DNA from 3 places in the Streptomyces sp. NPDC104367 genome. Region 2 is predicted to be linked to each of the others. Evidence: riboswitches for the same ligand, from Rfam matches in the RefSeq annotation. Region 2 holds a riboswitch; each other region holds the start of a gene.
The links. Region 2 has a riboswitch for S-adenosylmethionine ahead of ACZ619_RS13650 (putative leader peptide). Riboswitches for the same ligand answer to the same signal wherever they lie in the genome.
Positions count from the first base shown of each region.

Region 1: linked by a shared signal. The riboswitch ahead of ACZ619_RS00890 (amino acid ABC transporter permease) and the one ahead of ACZ619_RS13650 (putative leader peptide) in region 2 are both predicted to bind S-adenosylmethionine.
Region 3: linked by a shared signal. The riboswitch ahead of ACZ619_RS04910 (aminotransferase class V-fold PLP-dependent enzyme) and the one ahead of ACZ619_RS13650 (putative leader peptide) in region 2 are both predicted to bind S-adenosylmethionine.

Region 1 is NZ_JBVJND010000001.1:201,089-206,737, forward strand. It holds gene ACZ619_RS00875 (GNAT family N-acetyltransferase) at 1-600, opposite strand, end outside; gene ACZ619_RS00880 (transporter substrate-binding domain-containing protein) at 648-1,670, opposite strand; gene ACZ619_RS00885 (amino acid ABC transporter ATP-binding protein) at 1,735-2,523, opposite strand; gene ACZ619_RS00890 (amino acid ABC transporter permease) at 2,520-3,503, opposite strand; SAM riboswitch class IV at 3,892-4,002, opposite strand; gene ACZ619_RS00895 (glutathione S-transferase C-terminal domain-containing protein) at 4,022-4,942, opposite strand; gene ACZ619_RS00900 (putative leader peptide) at 5,011-5,139, opposite strand; gene ACZ619_RS00905 (hypothetical protein) at 5,301-5,558, shown strand.
Region 2 is NZ_JBVJND010000007.1:328,849-334,497, reverse strand. It holds gene ACZ619_RS13665 (LLM class flavin-dependent oxidoreductase) at 1-1,083, opposite strand, end outside; gene thiM (hydroxyethylthiazole kinase) at 1,130-1,909, opposite strand; gene ACZ619_RS13655 (MFS transporter) at 2,274-3,635, opposite strand; SAM riboswitch class IV at 4,041-4,154, shown strand; gene ACZ619_RS13650 (putative leader peptide) at 4,189-4,305, shown strand; gene ACZ619_RS13645 (ABC transporter substrate-binding protein) at 4,536-5,649, shown strand, end outside.
Region 3 is NZ_JBVJND010000002.1:453,114-458,762, forward strand. It holds gene ACZ619_RS04890 (NYN domain-containing protein) at 1-346, opposite strand, end outside; gene ACZ619_RS04895 (hypothetical protein) at 386-625, opposite strand; gene ACZ619_RS04900 (rhomboid family intramembrane serine protease) at 779-1,522, shown strand; gene ACZ619_RS04905 (Lrp/AsnC family transcriptional regulator) at 1,519-1,800, shown strand; gene ACZ619_RS04910 (aminotransferase class V-fold PLP-dependent enzyme) at 1,964-3,325, opposite strand; SAM riboswitch class IV at 3,488-3,604, opposite strand; gene trpD (anthranilate phosphoribosyltransferase) at 3,711-4,775, opposite strand; gene qcrB (cytochrome bc1 complex cytochrome b subunit) at 4,908-5,649, opposite strand, start outside.

The DNA.
Region 1 (5,649 bases), on a different contig from region 2:
CTCGCGGATACCGGCGGCGACGGCGCGGACCAGGCGGGTGGCGAGGCCGCGGCCGCGGTGGTCCGGGTCGGTGCAGACGGCGCTGATCTCCGTCCAGCCGGGCGGTCGCAGCCTCTCCCCGGCCATGGCGACCAGCCGCCCCCGGTGCCGGATGCCCAGGTAGTCGCCCATCTCGACGGTCCGGGTGCGGAACGGGCCGGGTGCGGTGCGGGCGACGAGGTCGAGGATCTCGGGTACGTCGTCCGGTCCGAGCCGTACCGCCTCGGGGTCGGGTTCGGCCCGCAGGCCCGTGTCCACGAACTGGACGCCCGTCCCGCCGCCGGCCACCTCCCAACCGGGCGGCGCCTGTTCGACGGGCTTGATCCGTACGGTCGCCCCGGGTCCGACGAGCGTGTGCAGGTCGGCCCAGGCGCCGGGGTCTCGGGGGTCGGCGAGCGCCGCGTAGGCGTAGACGTCGTCGGGGTAGCGGGCGGCCCGGCCGAACCGCTCGGCGAGGTGGGCGTGCGGGCCGGTGAGGGCGGACCAGACGGCGTTGTCGAGGGGTGCGGTGTCGGGGGTGAGGGGGGCTCCGCCTCCGCGGATGTCGGTCTGGACGGTCACGGAGGCGCAGTCCTTTCTGGGCCGGCGGACGTGTTCTCGACGGGGAGTCAGGAGTTGTCGAGGGGCAGGCCGGGCGGGTTGACCTCGGACTTGGTGACGGCCTCGTCGGAGAGGTTGTAGGCCTTGAGCCACTTCGCGTACTGCCCGTGCTCGATCAGGTAGTTGATGGCGTCCGCGAGCGGCTTGGCGAGGCCGCTGTCCTTCTTGGCGGTGGCCGCGATCAGGCCCTGGAGGCCGGCGCCGGCGCCGGAGTAGGTGCCCGCGGTGCGGGTGGCGTTGGGCTTCCCCGCGGTCTGCCGGTTGTGGTACGCGAAGCCGGGGTTGGGCCCGAAGGAGGCGTCGATCTTGCCGCTGTCCAGCGCCAGGAAGGTGCTGGTGCTGTCCTGGAAGTACTTGACGGTGAGCTTCTTGCCCTCCTTGGCGAGCTTCGACTGCCACTCCAGGAGGATCTTCTCCTGGTTGGTGCCGGACCCGACGGCGACCGTCTTGCCGGCGAGGTTCTCGTAGTCGCCGTCGAAGTTCCAGGTGCTCTTCTTCGGCACGAGGAAGGCCAGGTTGTCCTCGCGGTAGGAGGCGAACTCGTACTTCTTCTTGCGCTCCTCGGTGATGGTGACGTTGGAGAAGGCGGCGTCGACCTTGCCGCTGTCGATGCCGACGAACATGTTCTCCCAGGTGAAGTTCTTGACCTCGGGTTCGAGCCCGAGGACCGCGGCGACCAGACGGGCGAGGTCGGGCTCGGTGCCGGTGAGGGTCTTCTGGTCGCTGCCCACGTAGGCCAGCGGCGGGAGCCCGGCGGGCAGGGCGCCCTCGCCGATGACGAGCTTGCCGCTCTTCCTCACGGAAGCCGGCAGCTCGGCGCTGATGGACTTGACCTCGGAGACCTTGATGGCCGTCCGGGTGGCGGCACCGTTGGAGACCTGTCCGACGACGACCTCGCCGGTCTTGGCGTCGGCGGTGGTGGCCGCGTCGCTGTCGCCCCCGCAGGCGGCGAGCCCGGTGGCGAGGGAGGCGACGGCGGTGGCCGCGGTGATGCCTCTGATCAGGCTGCGTCGGGTGATGTGGGTAGACATGGCCGTTCCTTGTCGCTGCGGGTGATGAGGGCGGTGGCGTGGGGGAGGTCTGGGGTACGGCGGGTCAGAGGACCTTGCTGAGGAAGTCCCTGGTCCGCTCGTGCTGCGGCTTGTCGAGGACCTCGGAGGGCGGACCCTGTTCGACGATCTTCCCGCCGTCGATGAAGACGACCCGGTCGGCGATCTCGCGGGCGAAGCCGATCTCGTGGGTGACGATGACGAGCGTGGTGCCGCTGGTGGCCAGGTCCTTGATGACGGAGAGGACCTCCCCGACGAGTTCGGGGTCCAGCGCGGAGGTCGGCTCGTCGAAGAGGATGACGCCGGGGCGCAGGGCGAGGGCGCGGGCGATGGCGACGCGCTGCTGCTGCCCGCCGGACAGCTGCCGCGGGTAGGCTCCGACGCGTTCACCGAGGCCGACGCGTTCGAGGAGGTCCTTGGCCAGCTGCTGGGCCTCGGGCTTGGTGAGCTTTCCGGTGGCGACCGGGGCGGCGGCCACGTTGTCGAGGACCGTCAGGTGCGGGAAGAGGTTGAAGTTCTGGAAGACGAAGCCGATCCGGCCGCGCTGGGCCAGGATGGCGCGCTCGCTCAGCTCCTTCAGCCGCTCGCCCTGCCGCTTCACGCCGATCGGTTCGTCGTTGACGCTGACGTAGCCGATCTCCGGCTTCTCCAGGTGGTTGATGACCCTGAGAAGGGTGGACTTGCCGGAACCGGAGGGGCCGAGGATGACGGTGACCTCGCCGGGACGGACCGTCAGGTCGACGCCGTCGAGGACGCGGTGGGCGCCGTACCACTTGTGGACGTCGTGGATCTCCAGGCCGGCGGGGGCCGTGTCCAGGGTGTCGGTGGTGCTCATACGGCGGCCTCCCGGCGGATGCGTGCGCGCAGGTCGGCGAGGCCGCCCCGCAGTTTCTGCAAGGGGGTCGGCGGCAGGGCGCGGGTGGCGCCCCGGGCGTAGTACCGCTCGACGTAGAACTGGATCACGGAGACGACGCTGGTGAGGATCAGGTACCAGACCGTCACCACCAGGAGCAGCGGCACGATGTCGCCGGGGTAGGTCGAGCCCATGCTCTGCGCGGAACCGAAGAGGTCGAGCAGCGAGACGTAGAAGACCAGCGAGGTGCTCTTGATCAGGCCGATGAGCTGGTTGACGTAGTTCGGGGTGATGGAGCGCAGCGCCTGCGGGAAGACGATCCTGCGGAACTGGTAGCCCTTGGGCAGGCCGAGGGCGGCCGCCGCCTCGTGCTGGCCCTGGTCCACGGAGAGGATGCCGCCGCGGACCACCTCGGCGGCGTAGGCCGCCTCGTTGAGGCTGAGGCCGACGACCGCGATGGCCATGTCGGTGGCGAGCTTGGACTCGTCGAAGGAGAAGAAGGCCGGTCCGAAGGGGACGCCGATGCTCAACGTCCTGTACAGGGCACTGAAGTTGTAGAGGAAGAGCAGTACCACGATGAGCGGGACGGAGCGCAGCGCCCAGACGTAGGTCCAGCTGACCGCGCGCAGCACCGGGCTCCTGGACAGCCGGGCCAGGGCCAGCAGGATGCCGCCGAGCAGTCCCAGGACCGCGCTGTAGGCGGTGACTTCGAGGGTGATGACCAGTCCGTCGAGGATGGCCGGGCGCAGGAACCAGTACGCCCAGCGGTCCCACTGGTAGAACGGGTTGGTCACCAGTCCGTGCGCGAACTGGGCGACCAGGACCAGGACGACGGCGGTGGCGATCCACCGCCCCGGCCTGCGCAGCGGCTGAACTCGCTGTGCGGTCAGCAACTTTGACGGTTCATCAGCCGTGCTCGGCGCCTCGGGGGCGGCGATGGTGGCGCCTGGGGGTTCACTCATGACGGACTCCGGCGATGTCGGAAACCCGCCTCCCACGGGCGGACGGCCGCGGCCGGGCCGTGTTCGGGCACGGCGCGGCACGGGGCGCGGGGACGCGCGGGACGCGGGGACTGGGCGGACGAGGTCACACCGGGCGGGCGGTGTGCGGCGGGGAGAGGTGCTGCTGGGTGCGGGCCGGGAGGCCGGAAGGACCGGTCAGACCCGACAGCGGGCACAGCCCGGTGCGGTACACGCGCTACACAGTGCGCTGTTGACGCGGAGCAGGTCGACGGCGCGGTCGACGACGAGCGGGCTCGCATACGGCTGTACGCAGCCCTGGGAGCGGCGCTGGGCCGTCCTGGGAGCTGCGTACATGTCCGTCACCCGTCACTGTTGTTCAGGCCCGTGGGCCTCGCGCTTACCGAAACGTCATCCGGTCGGGTCGTCACCTGGGGCACCCCACCGCGATCGGAGGGTTGCCGGTCAGCAAGCCAGGGCTTGAACGCTGACGCTCTTGACCGTTCTTGTCCGCAAGTAACTCAGTTGCCCGAAGGAATGTCAACGCCTGTCCAGTTGGCGGAACGGTTCTGACCGCTCTCACCTGCGGGACCGTCGGCGGCGTGTCCCACCCAGTCCAGGATCTGGACGGCGGCGCCGGCTGCCTCCAGCCCCTGGCAACGGGCGTGGTGGCGGCGGGCGATGCCGTCGAGGTCGAGATGGGCGCCGAAGGCCGGGTGCGCGGCCAGCCGCCGGGCGTAGGCCCACAGCACCGGGTGGTCGGCGATGCGGTGCACGGCCGAGGCGTCCAGGTGGTTGCGGTGCACGGTGTCCAGCTGCACCAGGGTGACCCACAACTCCACGTCCGCAGCCGTCAGTCGACCGCCGACCAGGAACTCCACATCGGCCAGCCGGCGCTCCAGGACGGCCAGGGTGGCGAGCAGCGTCTCCAGCGCCTCCGGGTCGCCGCCCTCGCTGCCGGCGCGCTGCGCGGCCCGCTCGATGCCCTCGGCGCAGAGCTGTTCGACGGCCTCGATCTCGGACTCGGTGCCGCACGGGTAGAGCCGGGTGACCCCGTCGCCGAAGTAGCGGTCGAGGTCGCGCAGGATGTCCGGGCCGTGGGTGCTGACGATGCGTCCGGACCAGGCGTCGCTGAACACCGGGGCCAGGGCCGGTCCCGTGTAGTGGTGGGCGCTCGCCTCGTACAGCGGACGCAGGGCCGAGTGGCTGCCGTCGGGGCGGTCCGGGACGGCGGGCAGGAAGGTGACCGGACAACAGTCGTCGAGGGCCAGCAGGCTGTGGCCGACGGCGATGCGCAGGCCGGCGGGGCAGGCGGTGGACAGGTGGAGGCGGTAGCGGCGCGGCACGGCGTAGTGGCCGCTGCGCGCGTCCCGGCCGATGCGGCCCCGGAAGCCGGGGGTGGTCCGGACGGACGGGAGGGCGGCGAGCGGAGTGATGGACATGTGTCTCCCCGGGTGCGGGCGCGCGGACGTACGCGCGGCGGAAGCGTTCGTCGGTGGGCGGCGGGAGGTCAACGTCTGCGGCCGATGGCGCTGCACACGCGCTGCAGGTCGATGTGCAGACGGGAGGTGAGCAGCAGGGCGGGGTACGGCGTACGGCTCTCCCGGCACTGACTGCCGACCGTCCGCAGGCGACCCATCTTTCCCTACCTTTTCACTAGGATTCCCATCCGGAGTGTCGATCGCCCACCGCCCCACGTCAAGAGGGCGTCCATCCCTGGGACACCGGCCCTCCGACTTGCCGCCGCGCGGACGGGGAGGTCCGCTGGAAGGACGGGGTCAGCGACGGGAGCCGGACGGGATGAGCGAGCCTGCGGGGGCCGGGGCGGTGCCGGGGGCCGTGCCCGAGACGTTCGTGTTCACCTGCCGGGACTGCGGCGAGGCGTGGCGGGCCACCTTCCAGGCGGTCTTCTTCACCGACCCGGTCGCCGACCCGGAGCTCCAGAGCACCCTGGAGTACGTCGACGAGGCCGGCCGCGCGGTGCGCTCGCCGCTCACGGACGCGGTCTGCCCGCGCTGCGGCGGCCGGCACGTGCGGATCACGGCACCGGAGCGGTGAGCCCAGCGCCGACGCTGGGCGCCGACAGCGGGACCCGACGCCGGGACGGTCACCCGAACGGCCCGCGCGGGCTGGTCGGCGCAGGTGGCGG
Region 2 (5,649 bases):
GATCTCGCGCACGCTGAGCTTCTCCCGCTCGGCGAACTCGACGACCTCCCGGTAGTGGCCCTCGACGCCGACCTCGTCGAGGGAGGGCAGCGGGCCGTCGAGGTCGTACCGGCCGAGGTCCACGTTGACGTGGTAGGCGAGCCGGGACAATCCGGCCTCGGGGTCGACGAGTTCGGTGAACGCCTGGTGCTTGGCGAGGGCGTCGCGCAGGTCGGTGCCCACCACCGTGGTCGCGGCCGGCAGGATCTTGAGCTGTTCCGGGTCCCGGCCCCGGGCGGCGGCCCGGGCCTTGACGTCGGCGTAGAAGGCGACGGCGGACTCCAGCGACTCGTGGCTGCAGAACACGACGTCCGCCCAGCGGGCGGCGAAGTCCCGGCCCGCCGGGGAGGCGCCGGCCTGGATGATCACCGGATAGCCCTGGGGCGGCCGCGGCACGCTCAACGGGCCGCGCACGGCGAAGTGTTCGCCGCGGTGGTCCAGCGAGCGCACGGTCTCGGGGCGGCCGAACACCCCGCTCGCCTTGTCGGCGACGACGGTGTCGTCGGCCCAGCTGTCCCAGAGCCGGGCGGTGACCTCCAGGAACTCCTCGGCGCGGGCGTAGCGCGTGTGCCGGTCGGGCAGCCGGTCCTGGCCGAAGTTCTGTGCCTCGGCGTCCTGGAAGCTGGTGACCACGTTCCAGCCGGCGCGGCCGTCGAGGAGGTGGTCGAGCGTGGCCATCTCACGGGCGACGTGGAAGGGTTCCTGGTAGCCGGTCGAGACGGTGGCGGCGACGCCGAGGTGCCGGGTGGCGGCGGCCATCAGGGTGACGACGGGGACCGGGTCCAGGCGCGGGGTGCCGGTGCCCCAGGTGACCGCCGGGTCGAAGGACTCACCGAGGCTCCTGGGCACCGCGAGGGAGTCCGGCACGAAGGCGAGGTCGAATCCGGCGTCCTCCAGAACCCGGGCGATGTGCGTGTAGTGGGCGGCGGTGAGGAAGCCGTCGCCGGCTTCGGGGTGGCGCCAGCCGACGGTGCCCTGCGGTCCCGCGTTGAGGAAGGCGGCCAGGTGCATGCGCGGGGCGGCGGTCCCCGGGGTGGTGCTCAAGGGGTGCTCCAGGTGTCGTGCGGTGGGGGTGTGCCGGTGGTCGCCGTCACGCGCCCAGCAGGGACAGTTCGTCCAGGAACGCGATCGCGAAGGACCCGGTGCCGGTGGTGCGGGCGCCCGCGCGTTCGGCCGCGGTGGCGAAGGCGACATGGGCGACGGCGGCCGCGGTGAGCGGGTCGGGGACGACGGCCAGGACCCCGGCGATCAGGGCACCGAGGCTGCATCCGGCGCCGGTGACCTGGGTGAGCCGGACGTCGCCGCCGGGGACGGCGACCGTGCGGGTGCCGTCGGTCAGGTAGTCCGTGGGGCCGCTGACCGCGACCACGGCACCGGTCCGACGGGCGAGTTCCTCGACGGCGCCTATCGCGTCCGTGGAGGAGAGGGTGGTCTCGACGCCCTTGCCGGTGCTGTCGCCGCCGCCGAGCGCGACGAGTTCGCTGGCGTTGCCGCGGATCACCGTGGGCCGGTGCTCCAGCAGGGCGGTCACGAACGCGTCGTAGCGGGTGGCGCCCGCGCCGGCCGCGACCGGGTCCAGTACCCAGGGGGTGCCGGCCGTGTGCGCGGTGCGTGCCGCGTCGACGAGGGGCTCGGCGGGGTTGCTGATCAGCGCGGCGGTGTTGATCCACACCCCGCCGGCGCCGGCCGGGAAGACGGTGGGGAAGTCGGCCGCGGCGCCGATCGCCGGTCCGGCGCCGACGGCCAGGAGCACGTTCGCGCTCAGGTTGGCGGCGACGTAGTTGGTCAGTCCGTAGACGAACGGCGAGGCGGACCGGACGGCGGCGATGCCGTCGGCGATCGCGGGGCTCTCCCAGGTGAGTTCTTCCATGGCGCGCTGTCTCCGTGGCTCTTGGATTGGGTCGGCGGAGGCCGACTGCATGCAACTGTATGCAGCGGAGGGAGCGACTCGGCCACCCGCGGGCCGTCATTTCACGGAGCCGCAATGTTCGCGGTCGCGGGCAGTGGGGCGGGCGTTCCGCGGGCCCGTGCGTCACGTGTGGGCGGCGGGCCCGGCGGCTGGCGGCTGGCGGCTGGCGGCTGGCGGCTGGCGGCTGGCGGCTGGCGGCTGGCGGCTGGCGGCTGGCGGCTGGCGGCTGGCGGCACGACAACACCGCGGGCGCGCCTCGGGGCCGGCTCGCGGACCGGATCGCGGACCGGGCGGTCCGGTGGGCCCGGCTGTCAGGGTGTGCCGGTCAGTCCTGGGAGGCTGTGGAGGGTCCCCCGGTGGACGGTTCGCCCGACGGCATGCGGTCGAGGGACGGCGCCCGGACCGTCGCCGTACCGGGCGCGGGGAGCCCGGAACGGCACGGTGCGGACGGGGCCGGGGACGGCGCGGAGCGTGTCGTGCGCGCCAGCCATGCCGCGACGCCGAGCGCGGCCAGCACCGCGACCGCGGCGCCCGCGGCCAGGCCCCAGCGCACCCCCGCGTGCTGGGAGACCCAGCCGATGACGGGTGCGCCGACCGGGCTGCCGCCCATGGAGATCACCGTGTAGACGGCCATCACCCGGCCCCGCATGGCGTCGCTCACCTCCGACTGGACGAAGGCGCTCACCGCCGTGTTCAACGTCATCAGCGTGAAGCCGACGGGCAGCAGCAGCGCGAGGAAGGCGGGGTAGGTGGGCATGACCGCCGCAAGGGCCTGGAAGCCGCCGAAGAGCAGCGCCCCGGCGACGACCGTGCGTACCCGGGGCGAGACACCGCGCGTCGCGGCGACCGTACCGGCGACGGTGCCGACGGCCAGTGCCGTGTTCATCAGCCCGAGTCCCCGGGACCCGACGTCGAAGACGCGCCCGGCGAACAGGGTCAGGGTGGTGGGGAAGTTGACCGCGAAGGTGGCGGCCAGGCCGAAGACGGTGAGCACGCCGACGAGTTCGGGCCGGGCCGCCACATAGCGCAGCCCCTCCGCGCCCGCGCCCGTCCACGGCGGCCGGGTGGCAGGGCGCGGCTCCCGCGTCCCTGGCCGGATCGACAGCAGACCCGCGAGGACGACGGTGAAGGAGACCGCGTTGAGGGCGAAGACCCAGCCGGTTCCGATCGCCCCGATCAGCACACCGGCGACCGCCGGACCGATCAGGCGGGCGGCGTTGAGGGACAGGATGTTGAGGCCCGCGGCCTTCGGGATCAGGGGCCGGCCGACCAGCTCGGTGACGAAGGACAGCCGTGCCGGGTTCTCCACCGTGAACACGCAGCCCAGCGCGAAGGACAGCACGTACAGCAGCCAGAGCGCGGCATGGCCGGAGAACACGATGACCGTCAGGAGCAGTGCCTGCGCCGCGTACAGCGCCTGGGTCCACAGCAGCAGGGTCCGGCGGTCGTGGCGGTCGGCGACGACACCGCCCCACAGGCCGAACAGCAGCACGGGGGCGAACTGGAGCCCGGCGACCCAGCCGAGCGCGGTCCCGCTGTGCGTGAGTGTCAGGACGAACCAGTCCAGGGCGACACCCTGCATGGCGCTGCCGATGTTGGACACCAGGCCTGTGCTCCAGTAGACGCGGTAGTCACGGACCCGCAGCGAGGCGAACACCCCGCTCGGAGCAGTGCTGTTGACGGCCATGCCTCTCATTTCGACGGGGTGCGGGAGGGACGGCTCACGGGGCGCGCGGCAGGGCGCGCCGACACGGAGAGCAGGCCTGCGCGGAGGGCGGGGCCGACGCCGGTGGCGGGCCGTGAAGGGGGCGGGCCGGTGCGCGGGCACGGCGGGATCCGGGCCGGGAGAGCGCCGAGGGGAGCGAGTGGTCAGCGACAGGTCTCGTCGAACTGATCGGCGCGGCGACCCGCCCAGAACGGGTCGAGCGGCACGCCGCGTGCCTGACCTGGGGTCTCCATGGCCGGATCAAAGCACACGGCACCAGGCGCGTCCACCATGTGTCCCGGCACGTGAGACGGCTCCGGCTTCCCGGACAGGGGCCTGCGGTCACGGCATTGACGTACGACAAATCCGATCCGTACGATCGCCGACGGCATTGAGCGTCAGCGTCAAGCCCTGGCTCGCTGACCGGCAACCCTCCCACGCGGTGGGGTGCTCCAGGTGAAAGCCCGGCGGGATCACCGACGACTCCCGCAAGCGCGTGGCCCCGTGACCGGGGCCGGAGACAGGGAGGACCGGCATGCGGCACAGCGACGACCCGGCCTCCTCCCCCGCCGACGCCACGGCGTACTCCCGGCTGTCGCGCCGGCGCCACATCGATCTCAAGCGCTCGACCAGCTGCCTCTGTCAGGTCTGACCGGCCCGCCCGCCGCCGCCTGACCTCCGTCACCGGCCGCGGCACCTTTCGCGCCGCCGTCCCCCTCGTCACCGGTCCCCGGTGACGTCCGCCTGACCCCGTCTGCACAGCGCCCTCCCCGGCCGGTGTCATCCCGGCCGGGGCCGCACGCCCCTGCACCGCACGGCCGTGCCCCGCGCCCCGAAGCCCGGCATCCGCTGCCGGGTGCCACGAGTAGGAGAAACCCCTCCGTGACAGCACTCCCGGTTCTCAGAACCCCCCGTTGGGCGCCCCTGGCCGCGCTCCTGACCACCAGTGTCCTGCTGACCGCGTGCGGGTCCGGCGGCGACGGCTCCGGCGGCACGGACGGCCGGGCGAAGTCCGGCGGCACCCTGACCTTCGCGGTGAGCTCCGACTCCGGCTGCGTGGATCCGCAGCAGGTCGGCAGCAACGACACGATCTACTCGGTACGGCAGACCGTGGACTCGCTGACCGACCAGGACCCGAAGACCGGCAAGATCGTGCCGTGGCTCGCCAAGAGCTGGACGGTCAGCGCCGACGCGACGGCGTTCACCTTCCGGCTGCGGTCGGGCGTCACCTTCAGCGACGGCTCGAAGCTGACGGCGCAGGTGGTCAAGGACAACTTCGACGCGGTGCCGGACCTCGGCGCCCTCGGGACCCTCGCCCAGGGCTATCTCAGCGGGGTGAAGAGCACCACCGTGGTCGACCCGCTCACCGTCAAGGTCACTTTCAAGGAGCCCAACGCCCAGTTCCTGCAAGCCACTTCGACGCACTCGCTGGGCATCGAGTCGTCGGCGAGCGTGAAGCGGTCCCCGCAGCAGAAGTGCAGCGACGGCGTGGTCGGGTCCGGGCCGTTCGTGCTGAAGGGCTATGTGCAGAACCAGTCGATCACCCTGACCAGGCGGACCGGGTACGACTGGGGCTCCTCGCGCTGGTCCAAGAAGGGCGAGGCCTATCTGGACAAGCTGGTGTTCAAGGTCGTGCCGGAGGCGGGAGTGCGGGCCGGCAGCCTGCAGTCCGGGCAGGTGGACGCGATCAGCAGCGTCGGCAGGGCCAACGAGGCGGCGCTCAAGGGCGGCCAGGTGGCCCTCCGGAGCCGGGCCAACCCCGGTGTGGTGTTCGGGCTCGGCCTCAACAACGCCTCCACCCTGCTGAAGGACACGAAGGTGCGGCAGGCGATCCGGGTCGCGGTCGACCGCAAGCAGATCGCCGACACCGTCTTCCCGACCGGCACCCGGCCCGCGACCAGCGTCCTGGCGCACACCACGCCGGACTACACGGACCTCTCCACCGATCTGTCCACCGACACGGCCAAGGCCAAGTCGCTTCTGGACGAGGCCGGTT
Region 3 (5,649 bases), on a different contig from region 2:
AGGCCGCGGCCGCCACGTCGAGCGGGTCCGCGGCCGGGGGCGGGGAGCCGGAGTCGAGGGCGCCGGCCAGTTCCGGCTGGGCCTCTCTCAGCTTCTCCCCGATCCGCTGCCGGAAGAGGGTGTCCGTCTCCAGCGCGGCCGCCATGGCGTTCCCGGCGAACTTGGCCCGCCGGTTCGGCGCGAACCGGGCGTACTGCCGCAGCTGCGCGGGCAGCTCGGCGACCGTCAGACCGCCGAAGCCGTCCGACACGATCTGCACGACCCGCCGCCGCACGCCGTCGGGCAACGGACGGTCAAGCACCTCGGCGGTGCCGTCGCCCGGCCCCCCGCCTGTGGTCTCCACCATCCGTCACACCCCATCACCTGTTGGGGCCGCCTCCCGGTCTCAGGAGTCGGCACCCGGCCTGTCCACGAGTTCCACCTGGTCCACCGCGTTGCACCAGCGGCAGCGCACCGACTCGATGGTCTCACTGACCACCTCGCGCTCCTCGACCTTGGGCTCACCGGCCAGGTCGAGGTGCACGTACTCGACGACCTTCGACGAGCGGGTCACGTCGAAGCGCGTGAGGTTGCCGCAGAGGGTGCAGCGCCACCGCGTCGTGGCGGTCGGCAGGGGAACCGTCATCGTGGCTTGTTCGCTTCCTTCTAGTGTCCGTGACGCGCCGTGCCGACGCGTGTGGCTCGTAACCCTACGGCCTGCCGGGCCGTGGACGCCGCCCCGTCCACGGCGGCGAGGCGATCTGCACCGGTGCGTCCGGTTACGCCATGCTCTGTGTTCATGATCGGCAACTGGAACACGACGGCCGTCCGGACCCTGCGCGGCGCGAGGGGCACGTCCGCGCCCATGACGTACACGCTGATCGCCGTGTGCTGCCTGATCTTCGTGCTCGGCCCGTCGTCCGGCTTCACCCCGTCCTACGGCACCGGGGAGGCACTGGCGGCGGCCCAGCGGGCGTACTTCCGGCGCTGGGGGGTGGTCCCCGGCGACCTGTTCGGCGGCCCGGCGCGGGAGGTGCTGACCCCGGCCACGGCGCTGTTCATCCACGGCAGCTGGGTGCACCTGCTCGGCAACATGCTCTTCCTCTTCGTCTTCGGGGCGATGACCGAGGAGCGGATGGGCCGTGCCGAGTTCACCCTCTTCTACCTCGGCTGCGGCTGTCTCGCGCTGCTCGGCTACGCGGCCGCCAACGCCACGTCCCAGCAGTCGCTGGTAGGGGCGTCCGGGGCGATCTCGGCGGTCCTCGGAGCGTTCCTCTACCTGTTCCCCAGCGCCCGCGTGACCAGTCTTCTCCCGTTCCTCTTCTTCCTGCCCCTGCGCTTCCCGGCCTGGGTGGTGCTCCCCTTCTGGGCGGCCCTGCAGTGGCTGGCCCTGGACGGGGCCCCGGCCGGCCCCGGCGTGGCCTACCTCGCCCACCTGGTCGGATTCGGGCTGGGCTTCGGCTACGCGTGGGTGCGCTACGGCCGTGGCACTAAAGTGAGAGCCACTCCAGCTCCAGCCCCCGAGGGAGAGAACCAGCCGTGATCACCGCGATCGTCCTCATCAAGACCAGCGTGGACCGGATCCCCGAGATCGCGGAACGGATCGCCGCGCTGGAGAGCGTCAGCGAGGTCTTCTCCGTCACCGGCACGTACGACCTGATCGCCATGGTCCGCGTCCGCAGGCACGAGGACCTGGCCGAGGTCATCCCCGGCTCCATCAGCAAGATCCCGGGCGTGGAGGCGACGGACACGCACGTCGCGTTCCGCACGTACTCCCAGCACGACCTGGAGGCGGCCTTCGCGATCGGCCTGGACAACTAGCCCGGTACTTTCCGGGCGTCCGACCGCGACGCGCCCCGTCAGGGGCGCGGGGAACTGCGCGACCAGCCCCCACCGGCCCGCAGCCGGGCACGAAGCACCGCGATCCCCTGGGTGTCCGTCGTGGCCGGCCGCGCAGTTGCCCGCGCCCCTGACGGGGCGCTGATCACACCGCCGGGACGCAGCGGCCTTCCTCCGTACGGTACGACCACTTGGCGCCGTCGGTCACCAGTTCCCGGACCGCCGTCACGAAGCGCTCCACATGCTCGTCCGGCGTACCGGCGCCGAAGCTCACCCGGATGGCGTTGAGGGACTTCTCGCCCGGCGCCGCCTCCGGCGCCCCGCACTCGCCCTGGGTCTGCGGGTCGGAGCCGAGCAGCGTCCTGACCAGCGGGTGGGCGCAGAAGAGGCCGTCGCGGACGCCGATGCCGTACTCCGCGGAGAGGGCCGCGGCGAAGTGCGAGCTGTTCCAGCCGTCCACCACGAAGCTGATCACGCCGACGCGGGGGGCGTCGTCGCCGAAGAGGGAGAGGACCCGGACCTCCGGGACCTCGGCCAGCCCCGCCCGCACCTTGTCGATGAGGTGCCGCTCACGGGCGACCAGCGTGTCGAAACCGGCCTCGGTGAGCGCCTTGCAGGCGGAGGCGATGGAGTAGGCGCCGATCACGTTGGGCGACCCGGCCTCGTGCCGCGCGGCGCTCTCGTGCCACTCCACGGCCACTCCCCCGTCCTCGCGCCTGGCGACCTTGCGGCTGGCGCCGCCGCCCGCGAGGTACGGCTCGGCCGCCTGGAGCCAGTCGGCGCGGCCGGCCAGGACACCGGCGCCGAAGGGGGCGTAGAGCTTGTGGCCGGAGAAGGCGACCCAGTCGACGTCGAGGTCGCGGACGGAGACCGGGTGGTGCGGAGCCAGCTGGGCCGCGTCCAGGACGATCCGGGCGCCGTGCGCGTGCGCGGCGGCGGCCAGCTCGCGCACCGGCCACAGCTCGCCGGTGACGTTGGAGGCGCCGGTGACGCAGACCAGGGCCGGGCCGTGGGGGTCACGGTCGGCCAGCGCGCGCTCCAGGGTCGCCACGGCCTGCCGCGGGGTGCGCGGGGCGTTGAGGTAGGTGACCCGGGCGTCCTGCCAGGGCAGCAGGGAGGCGTGGTGCTCGGTCTCGAAGACGAAGACCTGGCAGTCGGCGGGGAGGGCGCGGGCCAGGAGGTTCAGGGAATCGGTCGTCGAGCGGGTGAAGATCAGCTGGTCGTCGGGGCGGCAGTCCAGGAACTCGGTGACGGTCCGGCGGGCGTTCTCGAAGAGGTCCGTGGAGAGCTGGGAGAGGTAGCCGGCGCCGCGGTGGACGCTGCCGTAGTAGGGCGCGTAGGCCGCGACGTCGTCCCAGACCCGCTGGAGCGCGGGGGCGCTGGCCGCGTAGTCGAGGGCCGCGTAGGCGACCTCGCCGCCGGTGACGAGCGGGACGGTGACATCCCGGCCCAGAACGGGCAGCGGGGCACAGACGGACCGGGCGGAGGCAGCGGTGGAGACGGACATGGCGAAGCTCCTGTGAGGGTGAGCGGAACCGCCGCGCCGGACGGTACGTCGACGGCGCGGGGAAAGTGAAAGGGGTACGCGGAGGCGGGGCTCTACGCCCTATCGCATTCGCTTGCTCACAGAAGGCTCCCTCGTACGACCAGGACCCCTGGTGTTTCGAGGGGTCCGCGCTTGCCGCAGACCTCGCTGCCTACGGCCTGGTCTTCACCCGGGGCACCCCGCCACGGACGGAGGGTTGCCGGACAGTCGGCCGGGGCCTCATGACTGTCACTCATGACCTGAAAAGAAAAGTAGGTGAAGTGATCGCCGATGCGCAACTTCTGTCCGGATGACGGGACGAGGGCAGGTCCCGCGGAGTCCGGCGGGGCCGGACTCCGCGACGCCCCTACTTGTTCGTCGCCGCCGCCCAGCGCTCCAGCGCGCGCTTGGCCGCCCCGGAGTCGATGGACTCGGCCGCCTTGTCCATGCCCGCCCGCAGCTGCTCGGCGAGCGTGCCCGGGCCCGGCTCCAGGGCCGCCAGGGCCGCCGCCGAGTTCAGCAGCACCGCGTCCCGCACCGGGCCCCGCTCGCCGTCCAGGAGGCGCCGGGCGACCTCCGCGTTGTACGACGGGTCGCCGCCGCGCAGCGCCTCCAGGGGAACCGGCTCGATGCCGACCTCGCGCGGGTCGAAGGTCTCCTCCGTGACCTTGCCGTCGCGCACGATCCAGACGTGGGACGTGCCGGTCGTCGTCAGCTCGTCGAGGCCGTCGTCGCCGCGGAAGACCAGGGAGGAGTGGCCGCGCTCGGCGAAGACGCCCGCGACCACCGGGGCCATCCGGGGGTCCGCCACGCCGACCGCCTGGGCGCGCACCCGCGCCGGGTTGGTCAGCGGGCCGAGGATGTTGAACACCGTGCGGATGCCCAACTGGCCGCGCGCGGCGCCCGCGTGACGCAGCGCCGGGTGGAACTTGACGGCGAAGCAGAAGGTGATCCCGGCCTCCTCGGCGACCTCGGCGACCCGCCGCGGGGTCAGGTCGAGGTTGACGCCGAGCTTCTCCAGGACGTCCGAGGCGCCGGACGCGGAGGAGGCCGCGCGGTTGCCGTGCTTGACGACCTTCGCTCCGGTGCCGGCCACCACCAGCGCCGACATGGTCGAGATGTTCACCGTCTTCGCGCCGTCGCCGCCGGTGCCGACGATGTCGACGGTGCGGCCCGGCACCTCGATGACGTTCGCGTGCTCGTACATCGTGCGGACGAGCCCGTTGATCTCCTCGACCGTCTCGCCCTTGGCCCTGAGGGCGACGACGAAACCGGCGATCTGGGCGTCGGTGGCCTGGCCGCGCATGATCTGGTCCATCGCCCAGGCCGTCGCGTCGGCGCTCTGGTCCTGGCCGTACAGCAGCGCGTTCAGTACCCCGGGCCAGGAAAGGCCCGCCGCGGTGTCGCCTCCAGCGGGGGTCACAGCGCTCATAAGGCCGCTCCTGATCGTCGTACGGGGATGATGGTGTACGACCCCCACCTTATCCAGCCCCGGGCATGGCGAAGGGCCCCCGTCCGTACACCGGACGGGGGCCCTTCGACCGTGGCGTGGCGACGCCGTGGATCAGTGGTGGCCGTGGCCGCTCGTGATCTCCTTGTACTCCTCGACAGTCGGCTTCGGGATCTGGTTGTCCTCGCCGTAGTAGGCACCGCTCAGCTTCGCGCGGAGCTTCTCGGGCCCCTTGACCTTGCGCTCGACACCGTTCTCGTCGACCGCCGCACCGACCTGGGCCGGCTCGTACTGGTGGTGAGCCGTGAGGGTGTGCAGCTGCTCCTGCGAGAGCGGCTCGTGGATCTCGATGAACTCACCGTGCGGCAGGCGCTTGATGATGCCGGTCTCGCGACCGTGCAGCACCTTGTCCTTGTCCCGGCGCTGGAGGCCGAGGCAGATGCGCTTGGTGACGATGAACGCGATCACCGGTCCGGCGAAGAAGAAGATCCGGACGAACCAGGTCACGTCGTTGATCGACAGGTGGAAGTGGGTGGCGAAGAGGTCGTTGCCACCACCGACCAGGCCGATCATGTACACGGTCACCCAGGCGACACCGAAGGCGGTGCGGGTCGGGGCGTTGCGCGGGCGGTCCAGGATGTGGTGCTCGCTCTTGTCACCGGTGACCCAGGACTCGATGAACGGGTAGACCGCGATGACCGCGAGGACCAGACCGAACAGGACCAGCGGGATGAAGACGCCCAGGACCAGGGTGTGGCCCCAGAAGTTGATCTCCCAGCCCGGCATGTAGCGGATCAGACCCTCGGCGAAGCCCATGTACCAGTCGGGCTGGGCGCCGGTGGACACCTGGTCCGGA